4 regions of the Paenibacillus sp. UASWS1643 genome follow, and region 1 is predicted to be linked to each of the others. Evidence: riboswitches for the same ligand, from Rfam matches in the RefSeq annotation. Region 1 holds a riboswitch; each other region holds the start of a gene.
What was found. A riboswitch is a leader RNA that binds a small molecule or an ion and turns the genes downstream of it on or off. The one in region 1 is predicted to bind thiamine pyrophosphate.
Positions count from the first base shown of each region.

Region 2: linked by a shared signal. The riboswitch ahead of FE296_RS25015 (thiamine phosphate synthase) and the one ahead of FE296_RS21965 (ABC transporter ATP-binding protein) in region 1 are both predicted to bind thiamine pyrophosphate.
Region 3: linked by a shared signal. The riboswitch ahead of FE296_RS13920 (ABC transporter substrate-binding protein) and the one ahead of FE296_RS21965 (ABC transporter ATP-binding protein) in region 1 are both predicted to bind thiamine pyrophosphate.
Region 4: linked by a shared signal. The riboswitch ahead of thiC (phosphomethylpyrimidine synthase ThiC) and the one ahead of FE296_RS21965 (ABC transporter ATP-binding protein) in region 1 are both predicted to bind thiamine pyrophosphate.

Region 1 covers NZ_VXKZ01000113.1:388,434-393,928, forward strand. The annotation lists gene FE296_RS21950 (pectate lyase) at 1-251, opposite strand, end outside; gene FE296_RS21955 (radical SAM/SPASM domain-containing protein) at 600-1,475, opposite strand; gene FE296_RS21960 (aspartate/glutamate racemase family protein) at 1,607-2,305, opposite strand; gene FE296_RS32910 (hypothetical protein) at 2,384-2,524, opposite strand; TPP riboswitch at 2,674-2,776, shown strand; gene FE296_RS21965 (ABC transporter ATP-binding protein) at 2,953-3,720, shown strand; gene FE296_RS21970 (ABC transporter permease) at 3,707-4,522, shown strand; gene FE296_RS21975 (ABC transporter substrate-binding protein) at 4,688-5,495, shown strand, end outside.
Region 2 covers NZ_VXKZ01000115.1:80,601-86,095, reverse strand. The annotation lists gene FE296_RS25035 (ThiF family adenylyltransferase) at 1-309, opposite strand, end outside; gene FE296_RS25030 (thiazole synthase) at 306-1,073, opposite strand; gene thiS (sulfur carrier protein ThiS) at 1,076-1,279, opposite strand; gene thiO (glycine oxidase ThiO) at 1,276-2,448, opposite strand; gene FE296_RS25015 (thiamine phosphate synthase) at 2,466-3,128, opposite strand; TPP riboswitch at 3,352-3,461, opposite strand; gene FE296_RS25010 (ABC-F family ATP-binding cassette domain-containing protein) at 3,536-5,086, opposite strand; gene FE296_RS25005 (hypothetical protein) at 5,225-5,495, opposite strand, start outside.
Region 3 covers NZ_VXKZ01000107.1:113,201-118,695, forward strand. The annotation lists gene FE296_RS13905 (ABC transporter ATP-binding protein) at 1-132, opposite strand, end outside; gene FE296_RS13910 (ABC transporter permease) at 176-934, opposite strand; gene FE296_RS13915 (thiamine-binding protein) at 934-1,224, opposite strand; gene FE296_RS13920 (ABC transporter substrate-binding protein) at 1,448-2,488, opposite strand; TPP riboswitch at 2,709-2,821, opposite strand; gene FE296_RS13925 (phospholipase D-like domain-containing protein) at 3,367-4,656, shown strand; gene FE296_RS13930 (DUF2798 domain-containing protein) at 4,679-4,900, shown strand; gene FE296_RS13935 (MFS transporter) at 5,322-5,495, opposite strand, start outside.
Region 4 covers NZ_VXKZ01000092.1:74,769-80,263, reverse strand. The annotation lists gene FE296_RS03850 (IclR family transcriptional regulator) at 285-1,028, shown strand; TPP riboswitch at 1,178-1,291, shown strand; gene thiC (phosphomethylpyrimidine synthase ThiC) at 1,714-3,498, shown strand; gene FE296_RS03840 (aspartate/glutamate racemase family protein) at 4,029-4,718, opposite strand; gene FE296_RS32615 (hypothetical protein) at 4,897-5,064, opposite strand.

The sequences.
Region 1 (5,495 bases):
GATCCAATGTTTACGTTTTTGAGCGTGGCCCCTGCCTCCAGACGGAAGACTGGCTTCTGATTTTCTGCTTGAGATCCGTCGCCCAGTGTGGAAGGATTGGCTACAAATGTTTTACCTTGGCCGTCATAGGTCGTGCCCTTTGGAACCACAATGGTTGAATTTACAACGGTAGGTGCAGCCGCAGCCGGAACGGCACCAAATATAGAAGCAACCAAACCAGCGGACAGCAACAACGTCAACATTTTTTTCATTACTTTATTCCTCCCTTATTCTCTCGTTATTTGGTATTGTACAAGCCTGAGCTTGTCCTGGAAGATCGTCAGAGGTGCACCTCTGTCCGACCCACAACCTAATCCTACCAAATAAGGAAGGTGACTAGAATAATCATTAGATCAGATATATTATGACATCGCACAATGCCTGTTATATCCGCATTTTTTGCATGCCAGGTCTATCAAGCAATATGCTCATATCAACCTCTGGTATGCTCATTTGTAACGTATGTACCCCTCACTTGAATACCCGATAACAAAGAAAGACCACTACATTTGTCTCCAAATGTGTGATCTGAATGGCTCCTAGCTTGCTTATATAAGATGTCAGGCTCCAAATCTCTGACGATAACCGCACTTTCGACACAACTCTTCCACAGCTTCCCGCCTGGAGAAGCCATATACCAGATTGTTCGCTCGCTCACCCTCAATAATCTCCGAGAATGACTTCTCGTGCACATTACCCAGGTTAATTACACCCTCGCCATCGAGACAGCATGGAACCACCGTTCCATCCACAAGCACAGCTGCCTGACCACGCAATGCATGGCAGAAGCCTTTGCCGTCATCTTCAGGTGCATCCAGACTTGGCCACTGGAACTCATGGTCCTGATTCAGGTATACATTCGGGGCAATTTTGACCCCGCTGCCTGGAACTACTTTTTCCTCAATGCGGAAGTCCAGATTGAACTCACGTTCCAATACTTCAAGGGTCTCCCGATTTCGATTCATCTGAGCATTTGTGAAGTTATCTTGCGTCAGATTCCACAGTCGGAATGAGATGATGACATTGTGCTTAACGGCCTCGTGTACAAAGGACAAAATGTTGCTCAGGTATCCGTCACGGTCGGTTGAACCTTCATGCCCATCGAAGCTGTGCAGGGAGAAATTCATCTGCCGCAGTGCCGGTTTGCCAAGCAATTTATGCTGAGTCTTGGGCAATAGTGTACCATTCGTTGTAATGTTCACCTTGAGTCCCTTCTCATGTGCGGAATCGAGCAACAGATCTATTTTGGGATGCAACAAGGGTTCACCTTTGACATGTAGATAAATATGATTGGTGTGTGGTTTAACTTGTTCCAGTATATTGTTGAAGACTTCAGGGTCAATGAATCCTTTGGCACGCTGCGTCTGTGGACAGAAGCTGCAAGCCAGATTGCAGATACTCGTGATCTCAATATATACTTTTTTGAACGTTTTCAACTTGGGTCCCCATTCTGCCTAGGAGGGAGAACAATCCCACCTGCATTTTGTGATCCGGCCTATACGGGCCATCCCTATTATATCGGGTTCATGAGCCGAGGTAAATCAGAGAACTGGTTTATCTGGTTGTGTCAAAATGATTTGGCTAGTGCCAAATTTACAGATTCAATCGCATGAATACGTGTTGTATCAAATAATGGAACTTCTGAATCCTCTACTTTTACTAATAATCCAATTTCGGTGCAACCTAATATGATCCCCTCAGCTCCATCATCAACTAGCCTTTGGATCACCTTTTTATAATAATCCCTTGATAAGGGCTCAATTTTCCCTAAACATAATTCCTCATATATTATTTTATTGATAACTTTTCTATCCTCTTCATTCGGTATCAAAACCTTAATACCATTAAATTCAATTCGTTTTTTATAAAAGTCTTGTTCCATCGTATATTTTGTGCCGAGTAAACCAACCATACTTATTTTGGACTTATGAATTTGATTTGCTGTTGAATCAGCAATATGTACAATGGGTAAACGCACTTTTTCTTCAATATGTTTAATCACTTTATGCATCGTATTTGTACAAATTACAATCATTTCTGCTCCTGCCTTTTCCAAAGACTGAGCAGCATTCCCTAATAATTCACCAGCACTTTCCCAATCACCTTCAGCTTGATAACGCTCGATTTCTTCAAAATCCACGCTATATAAAATGCATTTGGCTGAATGAAGTCCTCCCAATTTATTTTTCACTTCTTCATTAATAATTCGATAATATTCTAACGATGACTCCCAGCTCATTCCACCAATAAGACCAATCGTTTTCATATACACTCCCCCTTCCATTTAATACATTCCGAAAGCAGCATATAGAAATTTAATAGATATTGTACCGTATCTATCTGATTAAATAAACCTGCCCCAGTAAGAGGAATAGAGGGACCTGGAGCAATTCCGGCAACGGCTTATTGCTTCTACCCGAATGATCTGGCTGTACAATCCGAATAATCTGACCGGACCATTTTCACGACTGCTTGGTTTACTCAATCATATTCCCTCCCATGTCGTAATTGTCTTGGACGAAGCGTATTATGAATCCGCAGAAAGCCAAGATCAGTACTCACATTCTTTCCGAGCGCCCCCTTTACATTCCACTTGCATGTGATATATGCTGAACACACAACTGCATATCTTGAACATTGCACTAGGGGAGCCTTACGGCTGAGACGAATCGAATGATTCGGACCCTTTGAACCTGATCTGGATCATACCAGCGGAGGGAAGTGGAGCGGCCTTTCAGTAAGCGGATTTTTTCATGTTGATAATGAAATTTAATGTGAATTGAACTTACAGACCCACTCATTTCTCCGGAAATGGGTGGGTCTTTTTCGCGTTCTGCGGGCAGATCAGAAGGTGTAATTAAAGATCCCGCAGTTTGAAGTTGAATTTGGAATAACAAGGGGGGACAAAACGAGATGGATAATAACATAACCATTCACAACATGAGCTACGCTTTCCCGGGAAAAAGGGATTCCCCCGTGCTCTCCAATGTGTCGATGCGTGTAGCCAACGGCGAATTCGTCTCGCTTATCGGCTCCAGCGGCTCCGGTAAAAGCACCCTTTTCAAGCTGCTGGCAGGCCTGCTTGAGCCAACCCATGGAACCATTGAAATTCCTTGGGTCCCTGAAGGAAAGCGACTGGGGCAGGTGGCCTACATGCCACAAAAGGACCTCCTGTTATCCTGGCGAACCGTCATGGAGAATTGCATGCTCCCCGCTGAACTTGCTCCAGAACGGCAGGATAAGGGAAGAATTCGCGCGGACATTCTGGCTGGGCTCGACAGATTTGGCCTATCCGGCTACGCGAATGCTTACCCAGACGAGCTGTCGGGTGGCATGCGCCAGCGTGTCGCGCTGCTTCGTACTTTGCTGACAGGTGGCCAACTCATGCTGCTGGATGAACCATTCGGCGCACTCGATGCCTTAACCAAACGGGAGATGCATCGCTGGTTGTTGGAACTGTGGGAAGGCCTGGGCAAGACCGTGTTGTTCATTACGCATGACATTGAAGAGGCGCTGCTGCTCAGTGATCGGATTATCCTGTTAACCCCGGGGCGCCAGGGCCAACAGCTACAGGATTTGACGGTACCTTTGCCACGTCCAAGACATTCGGACATGATCTACGAACCGGCGCTCGTTCAGATGAGACGACGACTGGAGGAACAATTGCATGCGAGAAGGTAACTTGGGAGACTGCATGAAGGATAGCGTAAGGCGTTGGCTTGCCCGTTATGGTCTGTTTCTTTGGCTCCTGCTCTTGCTGCTTGCCTTCTGGGAATGGATTGTGCGTATGGGATGGGTGCCCTCCTTCATCATTCCAGCCCCAACGGCGATTGCCAGCTCCCTGTATGAGCATCGCTACCTCCTGCTGGCTACACATCTGCCTGCTACCTTGATGGAGGTTGTCGTTGGTTTTGGCTTGTCCATAGTGACTGGAATTACGCTAGCGACAGGCATGCATATGAACCGATCGATTGAAAAGGCCTTGTATCCCTTCATCGTAATCAGTCAGACGATCCCGCTGATTGCCCTGTCCCCCGTCTTCATCCTATGGTTTGGCTACACGCTGTGGAGCAAAGTCGCCGTGGTGTTCCTGATCGCCTTCTTCCCCATTGTGGTCAGTACCTACGATGGACTTCGCCAAGGCGATCCAGAGCAGCGTGAACTGCTGCTCACCATGGGTGCCAGCAAGTGGGATATTTTTTGCAAACTCCAGATTCCACTTGCACTTCCCTCTTTTTTCTCGGGGCTAAAGATGTCTGTGGTGTACTGCGTGGTTGGGGCAACGATTGGCGAATGGCTCGGTGGCAGCAAAGGTCTCGGATACTTCAGCCGCCGCATGTCCAGCAACATGAACACGGATGCGATGTTTGCAGCTATTGTGCTGTTATCCCTGCTCGGGATCGTTTTGTTTGTACTGATTGCCTGGCTGGAGAAACGGTTTAGCATCCAGCGTCATCGTCAATGGAGGCAAAAGAAAAGTTGAATGATCTTCGAGAGAAACTTGATTTAAGTATAGGAATTACGGTTTCCAAAACATACTTATGTACAATTTCAGCAGCAAACTTCAATCAGTACATTGTCACATTGTCGTTAACATGCTGTTGCCCATTTTCTACAAATCAAAACGATGAAATGAGGAACTTCATTTATGAATAACAAAGGTATATACTCCCTGCTTCCCATCATGCTCATTAGCCTTTTGCTGATAGTCAGTGGGTGCAGCACCACGAATACCAGCAATAACACGCCAACAACAGACTCTGCAACCAATGCACAACAAACAGACAAGTCTGCAACCGAACCAGCATCAGACGCCAAAGATAAACTGTCCATCATGCTCGACTGGTACCCGAATGCAGTACACTCCTTCATCTATGTGGCTCAGGAAAAAGGGTACTTCGCAGACCAAGGTCTGGATGTCGAAATTCAGATGCCTGCGGATACCAATGATTCACTCAAACTTGTTGCTGCCGGTAAAATTGATCTGGCTCTAAGTTACCAGCCCCAAATCTTGCTCGCACGTGGCGAGAACATTCCTGTACGATCTATTGCTGCTGTTGTTCGGCATCCACTTATGCATCTGTTGACCGAAGCAAATGGTAACGTGAGCTCACCCAAAGATCTTGACGGAAAAACTGTCGGTTATTCGTCGATTCCGCTGTATGAAGCGATGCTTCGTACGATGATTAGCAAGGATGGTGGCAATCCCGACAACATGAATCTGGTTGACGTTGGGTTCGATCTAATTCCTTCGCTGGCTTCTGGACAGGCGGATGCGATTATGGGTGGTTTTATTAACCATGAACAATTGATTTTGGAGAAAGAAGGACATGCCATGAAATCGATTGACCCTGTCGACTATGGTGTGCCTGATTATTATGAATTGGTTCTGACCGCGAGTGAAGCTGGTATTGAAGCAAAAAAAGACCAACTTACCCGGTTCGTCAAAGCGATTC
Region 2 (5,495 bases), on a different contig from region 1:
GGAATTAATGGCAGATAACCGCTTTTCCGCTGCCATCGCCTTCGGCATCCGCTCCATCGCGTCCTGTTCTACATATAATTGCTGTCGCTGCAGGTTACTCCACTCCACATAATCACGATCCACAATTGTTAAGTGTCCAACTCCTGAACGAACTAACGTTTCTGCAATACCTGTTCCGAGTGCGCCAGCGCCTACAATTAAAACTCTACTGCCCTTTAATCTGGCCTGGCCTTCCTTGCCAAGTGGCGCGTACCGTTCCTGTCTGGAATAACGATCGGCCTGCTCGGAAGATGTTATTTGATCTGTCATGTATGAACCATTCCTTCCACCGGACTACTGGCTGCTGCATAACGCTTTACGGGAATCATGCCTGCCTCATATGCCAATCTACCCGCTTCTACCCCCAATCGCATCGCTTTAGCCATGCTCACTGGATCCCCTGATCCGGATACGGCTGTATTTAACAATACGCCATCTGCACCAAGTTCCATCGCATGAGCAGCATCTTTTGGGGAGCGTAATCCTGCATCCACAATTACAGGTACAACAGCCTGCTCAATGATGATCTCAAGGTTATAGGGATTGATGATGCCTCTGCCAGCTCCGATGGGAGAAGCGCCAGGCATTACAGCATGTACGCCAAGCAATTGTAGCCTTTTGGCCAGAATGACATCATCTGAAATATAAGGCAATACTGTGAAGCCCTTTTCAAGCAAAATTTCGCAAGCCTTGTACGTTTCAATCGGATCTGGGAGTAACGTCATTCCATCTCCGATGACTTCGACTTTTATCATATCACAAAGTCCTGAAGCCCGCGCAAGCTCGGCAATCCGCACCGCCTCTTCCGCATTTGAAGCTCCAGCCGTATTCGGAAGAAGAGTGTATTTGTCCAGATCCAACGTATCCAGGAAATGTTTCTGGTTACGTTCCTCCAGATTCAGACGACGAACAGCAAAGGTTAAAACTTCCGTTTCAGATGCTTCCACAGCCTGACTTTGCACTTCCAGATCCGAAAACTTGCCTGTTCCGAGCAACAATCTGGACTCAAACGTATATTTACCAATGTTCAACATCATCAACCGCCTCCTACAAAATGTACAATCTCAATTCGATCGCCTTCTCTTAATGCAGTCGTTTCATGATACTCACGGGTTAAAATATGCTTGTTCAGCTCTACAACTACAGTCTTGACTTGCAGATCAAAAGATTTAAGCAGTTTATCCACACGATTCAATCTGTCTTCAATCTCCATCCGTTGTCCATTAACGATGATATTCACTGCACCACTCCCTTTCTGTTCAATCGCTCCGGACTCAGCGCCTCAATTCCGAGTTCTTCTGAGCTTTTGCCAGCGAGCAACTCCGCGATAAGCCTGCCTGTTATCGCACTAAGCAAGATACCGTTGCGGTAATGCCCAAAGGCGGCGAACAGCCCGGGTATATTCTTGCAAGCACCTATATAAGGCAATCCATCTGGAGTTGCTGGTCTTACGCCTGCCCACGCTCGTATAAATTGTGCTTCTTTCATCCCGGGCACCCAGTGGGTAGCCGCTGTTAGCAGCTTTTGAACACCCTGTACAGAAACGTTCAAATCCGTTCTGCCTGGCAGACTGGTTGCCCCAAGCCAAACTTCACCATTGGCTTTGGGAACAATATAGATATCCTCTGCATACACCGTTCTGTCAGGTCTGTACCCTGCATGTTCATCTGAGAACTGAACGGCGGCTATTTCACCTTTCACCGACCACACAGGCAAGCTCAGATTTACATGTCTCATCAACTCTTCACTCTGTAATCCAGCCGCTATAATGACATGTTTGCATTTCATCTCACCGATCGATGTGGAGATCCCCTGCACGCCGTGTTCGTTTGCTTGCACACGTATATCCTGTATGCCCTCCATAACCCGTGCTCCCAATGCTTGAGCGGATTCGGCGTATGCCTTCGTTAGATGGACTGGAAGTATTTCACTCTCGTAAGGTCTGTAATAGGCTCCATACGTATCTCTGTTGAGCCATGATGCCTCATGTTGTACAACGGAACGATCCCACCACACCTCATCAGCAGAAGTAGACAACGCAAACTTCCGATTGTCCTTATAACTACTTAATTCACTGTATGAACGAAAAGGAGTTAGGAATCCCTGGCATTGCAGACCAGTCTCTACCTCACTGAGTGTAGCCATTAGCAATTGTTGCTCGATAAGTAATTGTCTACTCTGCCTGGCAAGCTTAGCCATCAAAGGATGAGCAAAATCCTCACTATCTGCCGCTAGCATTCCAGCCGCCGCGCATGAAGTGCCTCCTGCAATCGCCGAACGCTCCAGCAACAGCACATCCTGTCCACGGGAAGCAAGCTCATATGCGATTGCACAACCAACAACGCCTCCACCTACAATAATCGTTTCTGCATGAAACTTATCCGATTTATCAGTAATGATCTTCTTCATCCTCTCATCTCCTTGATTCAGCGCCTCAGACTTTCTTTAGCAACGATAGCCTGCCTTAATAATGCAGCCGACCGATCCGGGGAATCGCTCGCCCATACATTCGAGATCACAGCGGCTCCCTGTGCGCCTGCAGAGCGAATCGCCTGAATGTTTCCCGGCTCAATGCCCCCGATCGCAATGACAGGAATGGAGACACCCCTGCACACTTCAGCCAGAGCATATAATCCTCTTGGTTCAAGACCAGGCTTACTGTTGGTTGTGTAGACATGCCCGAAGAAAAGGTAATCGGCTCCCCGTTCTTCAGCGATTTTTGCCTCAACGATTGAATGAACAGATACACCCAGACGAAGGCGCTGCACATTGCCTATAACAGCAGGATTATAATTTCGTATCGCATCTTGCCCCCAATGTACACCGCCATAGATGTCATTCTGTGAAGGCAGCTCTGAACCATTGATAACGATGCGACAAGATGGAACGCCAACGCTACGCAGACTTTCAGCCCAACCAATCTTGTCTTGCCATGTGAGTTGTTTTTCTCGTATGTGAATATAGTCCACCCAAGACCAAACGTCCTTTGCAGCTTTTACAAAAGATGCTTGATCCCCTGCACCCCTAGATACAACATGCAATTCAAATGATTCTTGAACATGTTCATGAGAAATTACCGTACTGTTCATCTCCTTCCAGGCGGAATACTATGAAAACACAAAAAAGCCACTCCCGTAGGGGGTGGCTGCGTGTTAATTATAGGACCAGATGACTGACTGAAGCATACAGTTCATTTCGTGCAATAAAGCTATAGACCTTATAGCCTTAACGTTATACACGCAACTGCATGTTTCAATTCGTTAAGCAGACGGTTGAAATCCTTTCGAATTGCCGTTGCTCACGTCATTCACTGAAACGCGCTCGCCACTTCCCTACGCTGGTATGATCCAGATCAGGTGCAAAGGGTCCGGAATCGCATTCTTCCATCTCAGCCGCATCGTGCGGCCCCCCTAGTGTTCATATGAAGTTGTAGCCTATGTTACCATAGACGGATTTTTTTGTCACCGTCATTTCTGTTAAACATTGTCTTGAATCTCTAGTTTTTCTCAGACCATTCTTCGACATTCCATGTTTTGGTAACCCAACCCTCGTAGAAATCAGGTTCATGAGATACAAGTAACACCGTTCCCTTGAATTCTTGCAAAGCACGCTGCAACTCCGCTTTGGCTGTGACATCGAGATGGTTTGTCGGCTCATCGAATAAAATCCAGTTGCTTTCACGCATCAAGAGTTTGCATAAACGAACCTTGGCTTGCTCTCCACCACTCAGCATGTTAAGCGGACGGGTAATGTGCTCATTTTTCAATCCACAGCGAGCGAGATGACCCCGGACCTCATTCTGGGTCAAATGTGAAAACTCATTCCAGACATCCTCGATGGGCGTGATATTCCCAGCACGAACTTCCTGCTCAAAATAGGCCGTTTCGAGATAATCTCCCAAAAAGGTCTTTCCACTGAGTGGAGATATTTTTCCCAGGATGGTTTTCAACAGCGTTGATTTACCGACACCATTACAACCTACGATGGCAATTTTCTCACCACGTTCAATCGTCATCGTCATTTTGGGCAGCAAAGGATACGTATATCCAATTTCGAAATCAATACCCTCAAAGACCGTTTTGCTACTCGCGCGGGCATCCTTGAATTTGAACGTTGGTTTAGCCGCCTCATCTGGACGATCAATACGTTCAATTCTGTCCAGCTGTTTCTCCCGGCTCTTCGCTCGACCTGAAGTTGAAGCACGTGCCTTGTTACGCTGAATGAAATCTTCCTGCTTCTTGATGTACTCTTGCTGCTTCTCGTACGCATCAATATGCTGGGCTTTATTCATATCAGCCATCTCAAGGAACTTGTTATAGTTCGCTGCATATCTCGTTAATTTGGCAAATTCCAAATGATAAATGACATTTACGACTTCATTCATGAATTCCGTGTCATGGGAGATTAAGAGAAACGCATGCGGGTAGTCCTTCAGGTACCGTGACAGCCATTCAATGTGCTCTACATCCAGATAGTTGGTCGGCTCATCCAGCAAAAGAGCTGTAGGTTTCTCAAGCAGAAGCTTGGCAAGAAGCACCTTGGTACGTTGTCCACCACTTAGAGCTGCGACATCTCGATCAAGACCAATTGCGGACAAACCAAGACCATTGGCCATTTCTTCCACTTTTACGTCAATCAGATAAAAGTCGCCCTGTTCCAGTTGTTCCTGAATATCGCCCATCTCTTCCAGCAACTGCTCCAGCTTATCTGGATCTGCATCTGCCATCTGGTCCGTTATATTCATCATTTCTTTTTCTAATTCAAGCAACGGAAGGAATGCATCCTTAAGCACGTCACGAATCGTTTTGCCTGGCGTAAGCTTCGTGTGCTGATCCAGATATCCATAACGGACCTTAGGTGTCCATTCCACTTTTCCACTATCTTTAAGCAATTTACCGGTAAGGATGTTCATTAATGTGGATTTACCCACACCATTGGCACCAACAAGTCCTACGCGCTCTCCGGCAAGTAAACGAAACGATACATTTTTAAATAACGTGCGATCTCCAAAATTGTGACTTACGTTCTCTACTGACAATAAACTCATAAGATGAGGTTGCTCCTATCTATTAGACATTACTTTTGTTATTGTTCCGAAACCCTATTCTAGCACAGGTCCCGTCTTTTCTGAAAGTAATGTAAACAGTTCAAGAACCTCTTACATAATTTTGTCATACAGGCTACCCTAACGATTAGAGCATTTATATTCGAAATAGCCTTGTGCAGCTGCTTGTCTTGCGTCTGTAAACACCTCTTCAGCACGGTAACCATTACCACATGTGGAGGGATAATAGTACCTGATACCCGTTAAAGGATCTCCCCCACCTACTATGGCCGTTTTCTTCACAAGTCTGCCTCCACCGATCGCATAATTGTTGATCTTTTGGTCACCCACACCTATACCTTGGATAAAGGCCATAATCCCTGTATCGTTAATGGAGTTGTACCAATCTTCC
Region 3 (5,495 bases), on a different contig from region 1:
AGGTGGAACCGGAGCAGGAGTCGTGTTGGCAGGTCGATCAGGCTTAGCTGGGTGGAGTTTTTCACCGTGCTTTTGCTCCATTACACTTGCTCCTCGTCCAGGCTGGACTTGTTCGTCCTGTTGCCGATTCATATGGTCATCACTTCCTAATATACAGATTACATTACATGCTTTACTACCGCTTCTGTGGCCGCCAGCGCACGAGCAGCTTCTCCAGAAGGGCAATGAACAGGAAGAGCAGCAAGCTGAGCGCGACAATAATCATGATCGCCACGAATAGGCGGTCCGTGCGATAAGCCGACTTTTGCAGCATCATATAATAACCAATACCCTTGTCTGCGCCAATCCATTCGGCGATGATGGCACCCATCACGCTATAGGTAGCAGCGATTTTGACACCGGAGAACACGGATGGCAGCGCATGGGGAAGCTCCAGCTTCCAGAAGATATGATGACGTTTGGCACCAGCCATGCGCATATAGTTCATCATCGCCGCGTCAGTACGGGTCAAGCCGTCCATAGCCGCCACCGCAACGGGGAAGAAGCAGACGAGGATAATGGTAATCAGCTTGGGCAACAGCCCGAATCCGAACCAAATTAACAGGAGCGGCGCGAGCGCGATGGTTGGGATATTTTGACTAAGAATAAGTAAAGGGTACAGGGCCGACTTGAGAAAAGGAACCAAATGCAGCACCATTGCAATCAGTAATCCGACCGCTGTTCCAGCGGCGAATCCGATAAGCGTTAACTGAATGGTTGCGGAAGCGTGCATGCCAAGCCGTTCGGCCTGAGTTGCCGCTTCGCGGGCGATATCGGACGGTGCAGGCAGCATCCATTTCTCAATATGGAAGAGGGAGACAGCTCCCTGCCATATCGCTATAAAGAGAATAACCGCCACAATGGGCGGCCATACACTTTTGAAATAGGTATGCATTAGCGATACTTCTCCGTCAGGGTATCCATGCTTAAGCCAGTAGGGCTATGGGCGATTTTGATCTGGGAGATGATGCTTGGACTGCCAGCCTCCACGAGTACCTCGTGCATTTTACGGACAACCTCCAGCAGTTCCTCCAGTTCCCCCTCCATTGTGGTGTCGAGCGCGTTCACCTGATATTTTAGGCCGGATTGCTGAATAACTTCAATGGCGCGATCTACGTAAGGATAAGAGTTCTCGCCATTTGGCGTTTTCGGAATAACCTGAATGCTAAGTAGTGTGCTTGCCATGAGAGATCACGGCTCCTTTCGTGATATATAAAATGAACCAATGACTGTTACACTTGCCACTTCGATGACAGAATAACCTTCCAATCGCTGTTATCCCCAGATTTTTTTGATTCCCTTTCTCTAAGGGAAAATCCGGTGATAAAGGCGACCGCTTCGCTTTTTCACGTTATTTCTGTCCTCTCCGTCCTCGTGTAAATATTAAGTTCGTTTTATATGAGAAATTTTATTGGGGTAAAAACTCGTTTGTGTATGCCTTGCTCACGTCGACCTGTTCATCCAGCAGTTTTTTGCTGAACATCCAGTCGGTGTAATTCTGCCACACTTCCTGTTTTTGTTCTCCCCAGCGTGGGGCATCATCCGTGTACTTTGGACTAAGCCATTTCTGGCTTGCCGACACTAATTCCTTATCCAGATCCGGTACGGCCTTGATCAGAATATTCGCTGCGTCTTCGGGATGATCAATTGCGTATTGATATCCTTCTGAAGTGGCTTTCAGGAATGCTTTCACCAACTCAGGGTCGTTCTGAATCGTCTGCTCGTTTGTTACGAGGACAGGCGTGTAGTAATCCAATGCATCTGAATAATCCTTCACATACAACATGTCGATGGGTTCCCCGCGCAGTTCGGCTTCAATACCCGTCCAGGCGTAGAAAATCCATGCAAAATCAATGTCCCGTTTTACTGCGGTGAAAAAGTCGGCGTCACCCATATTAATGTTTTTTACTTTCGATACATCGGCTCCGTCGCCTTCCATGATGGATTGCATCACGGCTTCTTCGACTGGGGAACCCCAACCGCCATAGGTTTTACCTTCAAAATCTTTCGGTGACTTGATATTCCGATCCGTCGGAGCAGCGAACCCGGATGTATTATGCTGAATAACTGCTGCAATGGAGACCAATGGAACACCCTGTGTGCGGGCTTGAGTTACACTCTCCTGATAACTTACGCCAAAAGGCACTTCATTCGAGGCAACCATTGTATCTGCGCCACCGGCACCTGGTTGTACAATCTCTACATTCAAGCCCTCAGCCTTGTAAAATCCTTGATCCACAGCCGCATACAGGCCGGTATGATTCGTATTTGGTGTCCAGTCGAGCACCACTTTAATATCTTTCAGGGCGGCAGTGTCACCTTTGTTGCTGCTTTCCGTATTTGTGTTGCCGTTCTGACCAGCTGGGGCAGCTTCTTTGCCACCACATGCGGCTACAGTCACCATAAGCACGCATAAGAGCAACAATCCCATCGTTTTACGCCATTTCATCTGTGGTTCTCTCCTTCGGTATGTCCGGCCGATTGGCACGGGGTACTCCTTGGCTTCATATCCAATCATCTTGCATAAATCGACAGATTTATACCAGTTGAGATCTGGATAACGTCACTTTTTTTAGCTCTCTGGCTATATAAAAGAACATTAAAAAAGCGTCCCGTAATCCGGGACGCGTGCAGGCGTTAGAGAGGTGGCGTTCAGCATAGGGCTGTGCCATTTCGATATACTCCGATTCCTACGCTGGCATGATCCAGATCAGGTCTAAGGGTTAGTATCTTGGTGGGATACACTCTCAGCCGGCCAATTCCGACTCCCCTGGGAAACTATGAAGTTACGGGCATTACTAGGTGTAATTATAGGTCAGAGGCCCATTCGTGTCCAGTCAGGAACTGGATGGGGACACGTATGAACTTATCAAACAGGCCGTTATACATATGTATATCAGCCTGTTTAGATGTGTTATTTTCAATAATTATCGTGGTGAATCCTATAAGGAAATCTGGCTGAGTGCAAAAGCATCGGATAGTGGGTCATAGCCTAAGTGCTGAAGATCCGGAAGGCTCCCAACAAATACTTAGATCAAATCGGATGTTTGATATCTCGTCGCATAAGGGCTGTTTTTCCTATTTCAGTGATCAGCTTTTGCCGTTTGACCTTGACCGGGGTCGCTTGATTTATTTAAAAAACATAATTTAGATACAAAAGGAGATAGTACTGCTATACAAATAATTACTTTTTACATAAAAATGGGGGCGTACTGAATGATCCTTAAAATCATATTCGCAATTATTCTGTCCTATTGTATCTACGTTTTTTTCACAGCTTACCTTTTATTTTTGGTTCCGTCTCCAGCTACTATTGAAAATACGGATATGCAAAAATCGATAACAGAAGGAAGTACAACAGATCGCGTATTGCTCTTGGAGGACGGCTTTCAATCCGGTCAGGTGAGAATCCAGACCATTCGAGAGGCGAAAACAAGCATCGACGTGGCTTATTACTCCATTCAAAAAGGAAAAACATCTAAACTCTTTTTTGCTGCTTTATTCGATGCAGCTGATCGGGGTGTTCATGTTCGAATCATTTTAGACGGGATTTTTCACAGCATGCGTGGAGAATTGCGTGATATTCCAGATGCCATTGCAGCTCACCCCAATGTGGAATTAAGATATTATGAACCACTCCACATATTTATGCCATGGACATGGCATAACCGTCTGCATGACAAGATCCTTCTTGTCGACAACACATATGGCATCATTGGCGGCCAAAATATTGGTGATAAATACATGGCATTGCAACCCCCAAAAGACTATGTATTCGATCGGGATGTCCTTGTTTACAATCCAAATCATAATACGAACAGCACGGTTGTTGAAATGAAAAAATATATAGATCGGTTATGGAGCCATCCATTCACCAAACCAGAAAAACATACAAAACGTCAGCATCATGCAAAAGGGTTAAAAGAACTGGCTCAGCTGGCTCAGTTATATAAAAAAGCTCAGGCTCAGAGCGATCCTTTTGTTAAAGTGTTGCCGAAGGAATGGGCTCAAGAAACTCTTCATTCCGACCACGTCACTTTCATTCACAATCCAATCCAAAGGCTGTATAAAGAACCGATCATGTGGAGAGCATTTGTTCATTTCGCCAATCAAGCAAAGTCGAAAGTGTACCTTCAGACGCCATATGCCATTCCTACCAAGAAAATGATGAAAGCCGTACATCTGTCGATGAATCCAGAAACAGAATGGGTCATGCTAACCAATTCAATCCAGCAGACCCCTAACCCTTTGGCTTTCGCGGGATACTTAAGTTCTAAGAAGCGGTTACTTGATACCAATCTGGCCATTTATGAATACCAAGGCCCTTATTCCATACACGGCAAATCATTTGTTATGGATGATTACCTCAGCATGGTTGGTTCGTATAACCTTGATCCCAGATCTGCCTTTCTAAATACAGAATCTGCTGTGGTCATTTCTGGTTCTGCATTCGCCGACCAACTAACAGAGGCTATGGATATCAAACGTGCACACAGTACGCGTGTGAATAAAGGTGACTATCCAGCAGAATCTACGAATCAGAAAGGCTCTGTTTTCAAACGAATGGCAATCACAGCTTTATCCAAACTGTCTTTTCTCTGGAAATTTATGTTGTAGTAAAAGAACCCACAATCTTGGCATGGTTCTGATCATGTCCATGTATGGAATGATCTCGGCATATCTCGCTGATCAATTAAGTGGGTCATCCGTACTCCGTACGTATCTCCATACAATCGCTCGTAACTTCAGCCTGGCGCTTCCATATCAGTTGATCGTTCTGGGACCACTCGTGCGATATGTATTTGGTAAATTCATCAAGGATAACGGGCCTGTAATGCCTGTCGTTAACAAAAGTGTGTGATTCGGTTGGCCATAAGTATTTCCTGGGCAATCTTGTGCAAATGAATAGATCGTATTCTCACCTGTAATGAAAGGTGATCTGAGGCAAAGATAGGATACTTTTCACCATGATTACAGCGCTAACGAATCGAGGACATCTTATTCGGCCAGTTTTTAGGGAATGAAAAAAGTAACGAATCTCAGCGGTGTTATTATGCAAAAACCTCCAACGAGGCATTTAATTGAAGCTAATTATCTATAATAACGTCTCCAGGATTCGTTAGATTTCAAATATGCAGAAATGGAGGGGGATAGCGTGTGCTAGGTTCGTTAGAACAGAGTAACGCTAAAACAAAATGTCCACCGCCAAAGTCATGGAGGTGGACATCTCAATCCCTATAATTGGTATTCCAGCTCTCAGGCTAAGGGCGGATCCATGGCTGTTAAGTCGCTGTATCGACCACATGTTTGTTCTGCCATTGATACGTGATTACACTAATGACAAACAGGCCAACCGCAAAGATGGCAAGCATCCATGCAGACTGATTAACCGCCAGATGATCAAGACTCCATCCCGTGGTCAAAGGAAGAATGGCACCGCCAACCCCACCTGAGGC
Region 4 (5,495 bases), on a different contig from region 1:
TTCAGAGCGATATCTTAATGTAATATATCTTTATCGTATGTTCCAGTATAGTCAAAGTCAATTGATTGAGGGCATTTGTTACGCAATTGTTATATAGTTCTTAAGATATATGGGTAACATTACCTTAGTGTGTAAATTACAGGGGATTAAGTCTTATAAAAAGGAAAAATTTACACATTGGCCTATTTCGATTTTGGCTCTTTTTGGTTTACAGATGAGACCGTTTCTCATATAATTTATGTAACCAAGTTTCATGTGATGAAACATGAGGAGGGCATCATGCCATGGAAGATCGCAAGTTAACCGTCCGGGCTGTAGAACGGGCGCTGGATATATTATTATGTTTTACCACACGCAGTGATCTGGGACTCACCGAAATTGCCAGTCAGATCGGCCTGCACAAAAGTACAGTACATCGTTTGATGGCTACGCTGGAGGATCGAGGGTTCGTGATCCGCGATGCAGCAACAGAGAAGTACCGACTTGGCATCCGAATCTGGGAACTGTCGGCTCATATGTCTCGCAGTGATGATCCCGCTATTCTACTGTTGCCTGCGATGGAGCGACTGAGAGATCGATTGGGGGAGACCGTGAGTCTGTACCTGCGTGATGGCAGTGAACGGATACGGATTCAGGCTGTGCAAAGTGATCAGGCGATTCGTCGAGTCGCTCCCGTCGGTGTTAGACTCCCGCTGTCTGTGGGCGCTTCCAGCAAAGTCTTGATGGCGTTTGCCACGGACGAGGATCGTGAAGAACTGATGAACGGGCCGGAATGGCCGGTGTTTATCGATCCAGCGGTGTATTTGGCACAGATGGGAGACATCCGGGATAACGGATATGCCACGAGTTACGAGGAACGTGAGCCGGGAGCTGCGGCGGTATCGGTGCCGATTATGGATCGCAGAGGCAATATTGCAGCTGCGCTCTCGGTCTCAGGACCTGTCAGCCGACTTTCGCAGGAGACATTGCATGAATACGCACCAGTGTTGAAGGATGCTGCTACGCAGATGGGACTCATGTTATCCTGATGCTGATGTAAGGTTTTTCTCCAAATTGAGTTGGTGTTCTGGAATATAAAGGTTGTTTTTATGTTCCGGTTGCGCTACTCTGTAATGGACGGCCCAGCGGGGCCAGCTTCAATGAATATGAACGGCGGCATGTGTGTGCCGCAACTTGTTAACGTTACTGGGGGAGTCCGAACTGTCCGGACTGAGACGGAATCGCATGAGATTCCGGACCCTTTGCACCTGATCTGGATCATACCAGCGTAGGGAAGTAATCGGCGATATGACCACAACCACCACATGATGTGACCCTTGTAGGGCTCCGTTAAGGAGCTGCATGAAGGTGCATTATTGGTGATGGACATTAAAAGTCGGTTCCTTCGGGGACCGGCTTTTTTATATACAGTGAACGGGCGATATAGCACGTACTCCATCGACTTCTTTTTCAATAACCTGCGAAATTGGGCTTGGATGATGAGAGAGAAGTCACCATAGATCCATGATCTGTGGTAACCTCCGTTCTGTTGTTAACTGTACATGAAAAGTGTCTCTCCTGGTCTGGCGTAGGATCGCTCTTTCTTCTCTGCATTGCGCATGATTTGGGACAGGTACGTAAGCGAGCTAATGAAGATACCAACCAAACAAGCGATGAACACTGAGGAGGAGACAAGCGAACATGAGTACAGGAAATCAAACGGGACAACAAGCGATGGAACAGGAACATAACGATCAGCAGGTGGAAAAAGAAACAGGAGCGGCCGGACGGGTTCAGCCCTTTCCGGGTAGCCGCAAAGTCTACATTCAGGGCTCACGGCCGGACATTGCTGTACCGGAGCGTGAGATAGCCCTTCATGACACGAATACTCCCCAAGGGGTGGAGCATAACGAACCGCTGCGTGTCTACGATACGAGCGGCCCCATGACCGATCCCGCATTTCATGCGGATATCCGTGCAGGTCTGCCAGCCCTGCGAACCCGTTGGATCACAGAGCGTGGCGATGTCGAAGCTTATCAGGGCCGTACGGTTAAACCGGAGGATAACGGACTGAAGCCCGGAGGGAAGAAAGCCGGCACCGAAGAGTATCCCGGATTACGTGGCAAACCCTTGCGAGCACAGCCAGGACGCTGTGTGACCCAGATGCACTACGCGAGACAGGGAGTCATCACGGCAGAGATGGAATTCGCCGCCATTCGTGAAGGCGTGGAACCGGAATTTGTGAGGCAGGAGCTGGCGAGTGGACGGGCCATTTTGCCATCCAACATCAATCACCCAGAGAGTGAGCCGATGTTGATCGGTCGTCATTTTCACGTGAAGATCAATGCCAACATAGGGAACTCTGCCGTATCCTCTTCCATCGAGGAAGAGGTGGAGAAGATGACTTGGGCAGTACGCTGGGGATCGGATACGGTGATGGATCTGTCCACAGGCAAAAACATTCATACCACCCGGGAATGGATCATCCGTAATTCTCCTGTGCCCATTGGTACGGTACCGCTGTATCAAGCGCTGGAGAAGGTGAATGGCGAAGCTGAGGCGCTGACCTGGGAGTTGTACCGTGACACACTCATAGAGCAGGCAGAGCAGGGTGTGGACTACTTTACGATTCATGCAGGCGTGCTGCTGCGTTATATCCCGATGACCGCCAAGCGGATGACAGGCATTGTGTCTCGCGGTGGGTCCATTATGGCAGCATGGTGCCTTGCGCATCATCAGGAGAATTTTTTGTACACCCATTTTGAAGAAATCTGCGAGATTATGAAAAGGTATGATGTGGCGTTTTCGCTGGGAGATGGACTTCGTCCAGGCAGTATCTACGATGCCAATGACGAAGCTCAGATGGCAGAACTGGCTACGCTTGGGGAACTGACGCAGATCGCATGGAAACATGATGTGCAGGTGATGATCGAAGGCCCGGGTCATGTGCCGATGCATAAGATCAAAGAGAATGTGGATCTACAGATGGAGATCTGTAAAGAAGCACCGTTCTACACACTTGGGCCGCTAACGACCGACATTGCGCCAGGATATGATCACATCACGTCTGCCATTGGGGCAGCCATGATTGGCTGGTTTGGCACGTCCATGCTCTGTTATGTTACGCCAAAAGAACATTTGGGCCTGCCCAACAAGGATGATGTGCGGGAAGGGGTCATCGCCTACAAGATCGCGGCCCACGCCGCCGATCTGGCGAAAGGCCATCCACGTGCTCAACGCCGGGATGACGCATTGTCCAAGGCACGCTTCGAGTTCCGCTGGCGTGACCAGTTCAACCTGTCATTGGACCCTGAACGTGCGCTGTCCTACCATGATGAGACGCTGCCAGCAGAAGGAGCCAAAGAAGCTCATTTCTGCTCCATGTGCGGACCGAAGTTCTGTAGTATGCGCATCACGCAGGACATTCGGGCCTTTGCTGCGGATAAAGGATTGTCCGAGAATGAGGCTGTAGCAGCGGGCATGCAGGAAAAGGCCGAGGAATATCGGACACGGTCCTAGGCGCCGTTACAGCGCAAGCTGGGCAGTCTGACATCGTTTGAAGGTGAGAATACTGCTATCATATCGTCTTCTTCATCTTATTGATCAGCTTCCTGATACTTTTTATCAGCATTATGGTTGATTGTCTAGCAGATGTTTAATAAAATGAATGTAAGTAAACACCAATAAGAGTAGCCAGGCCAATGGCTACTCCTGCACAGCATTTGCGGTGGGTATTCCTCCGAGTGCAGCAAGTTCAGATGAAGTGACCCGTCAGGCCGTCAACCTGTGGCGGGTCACTTCTTTTTACGATCGATGTATGTCAGAAGCGCAATAATTAACATCGCGAACACGATTACGTCGTTAAAAGAGAAGTTCATAGGATCACCTCCCACTGGAGGCAAGCCTATTTCCCACCACAAATTGGCTGTACATAGTGATTATACCATTTGAAATGCCCTTCTTCGAGAGCGTTTTTATTTTGCAAAAGGAGCCAATATAGTAGGTTCACATTTTTTTAGTGAGTGTAATATGTCACTCCAAATCCGCTACTACTGTCGAACCACACCCAAATTCTTCTCCAAATACTCCGCAAGCAATGCCAGCGGACTATGGATCGCAATGCCTGTGTCTGCTGTAACCTGTGCAGCTGCGGGAGCCATAGACAGTTGGGCTGCCACTACCGCTTTACCCGGATAATTTTCAGCGATCTGCTGTAAGCCTTCACGTACCGCTTCGAGATACCCTTGCTGATCTCCACGCATGATCAGCTCGAATGTCCCTGGGATGCACATCGCTTCCGTCTGAGCTGTCTGGGAAACGTGTAGCTGCCCACTTCCATCCTCTTGCTGTAACGCCTGATTCACCCGTGCCATCGTTCCTTCAATGGTTGCGGGGTTGGTGAAAACGATTATGTATTCTCCGGATACTCGCCGCATCTCCTGCAATAGCGGATCATCTATGCCGATCACAGGCACAAGGACCTGTTTGGCTTCTTGCCCCAGTACTGTCGCAAAGAGGGTACACGTGACCAGAATGGCATCTGCATGACACTCAGCGATCCAGTGGAGCGTCTGGGCTACTTTCTCGTGGATAATTACATCGTTAAAGTCAGCGTCATGTTTAAGACGATCCAGTCCTGGATCCACGTAATGGACCAATTCAACTTCATAAGCAGCAAGCGTCTCTTCAATTAAGGCGATGTTGGAATAGTGTGCGTGAAAACAACCAATGGTGATCATAGGCTAAGTCCCCTTTTACAGTTCGTATAATGTGATGGAAATCGTAGATATTTAAACCATTATAGAAACATGCCTGAGAACTGTACAGGTGTGTGCTACTCAACGCCAATAACCGCCCTTCCGCCAGGCTGCGGAAAGACGGTTGATAACCGTACTTGAATAGGGTCCGGTGTCCATTTTATCGAAGGGAAGGAGAAGTACTCTTCTTCGCCATTTTTTGCTGCAGAATTTCATGAAAGGATAGACCTTGAGTGTTCTCATTCTCCTTTTTAGGAGCAGTGGTCGCCGTGTTGCGCGGATATTGGTGGTGGTACGGGATCATTTGCTGAATAGGCATGCGGATCATCTTGGTTCCTCCTTTAATGCATTTTTTTAAATTATGTATCTGGTTACCATGCCAGGTGCGCATATAGGTACATGTGACTTGTTAGACGAAATAAAAGAGTTTAAAGCGTAATTCCAATTGGATTGTAGTGATTTTACCCGGTTTTAAGGAGATGTAAACGTTTTTAGGGAAATTCAGGAGTAAAGGACCTGATTTGAAGGGTTTGATATGGGAGGAACGAATCGGTTGTTATGTGAATAGTCCCAATTTTAAGGAAGTCAATGGTACCCGCTTATGAGGCATATTGTCTGGTTAAATGATGCAAAGCATGCTAACTAACTTGGTACCATGGTCGGGTTGTTTAGGGGGTAATGTAGTTCCGGATATAACAAAAAAACTGCCGAGTGTACTCGGCAGCTTGCATGATATGAAGAAGGATACGAGGGAACTTT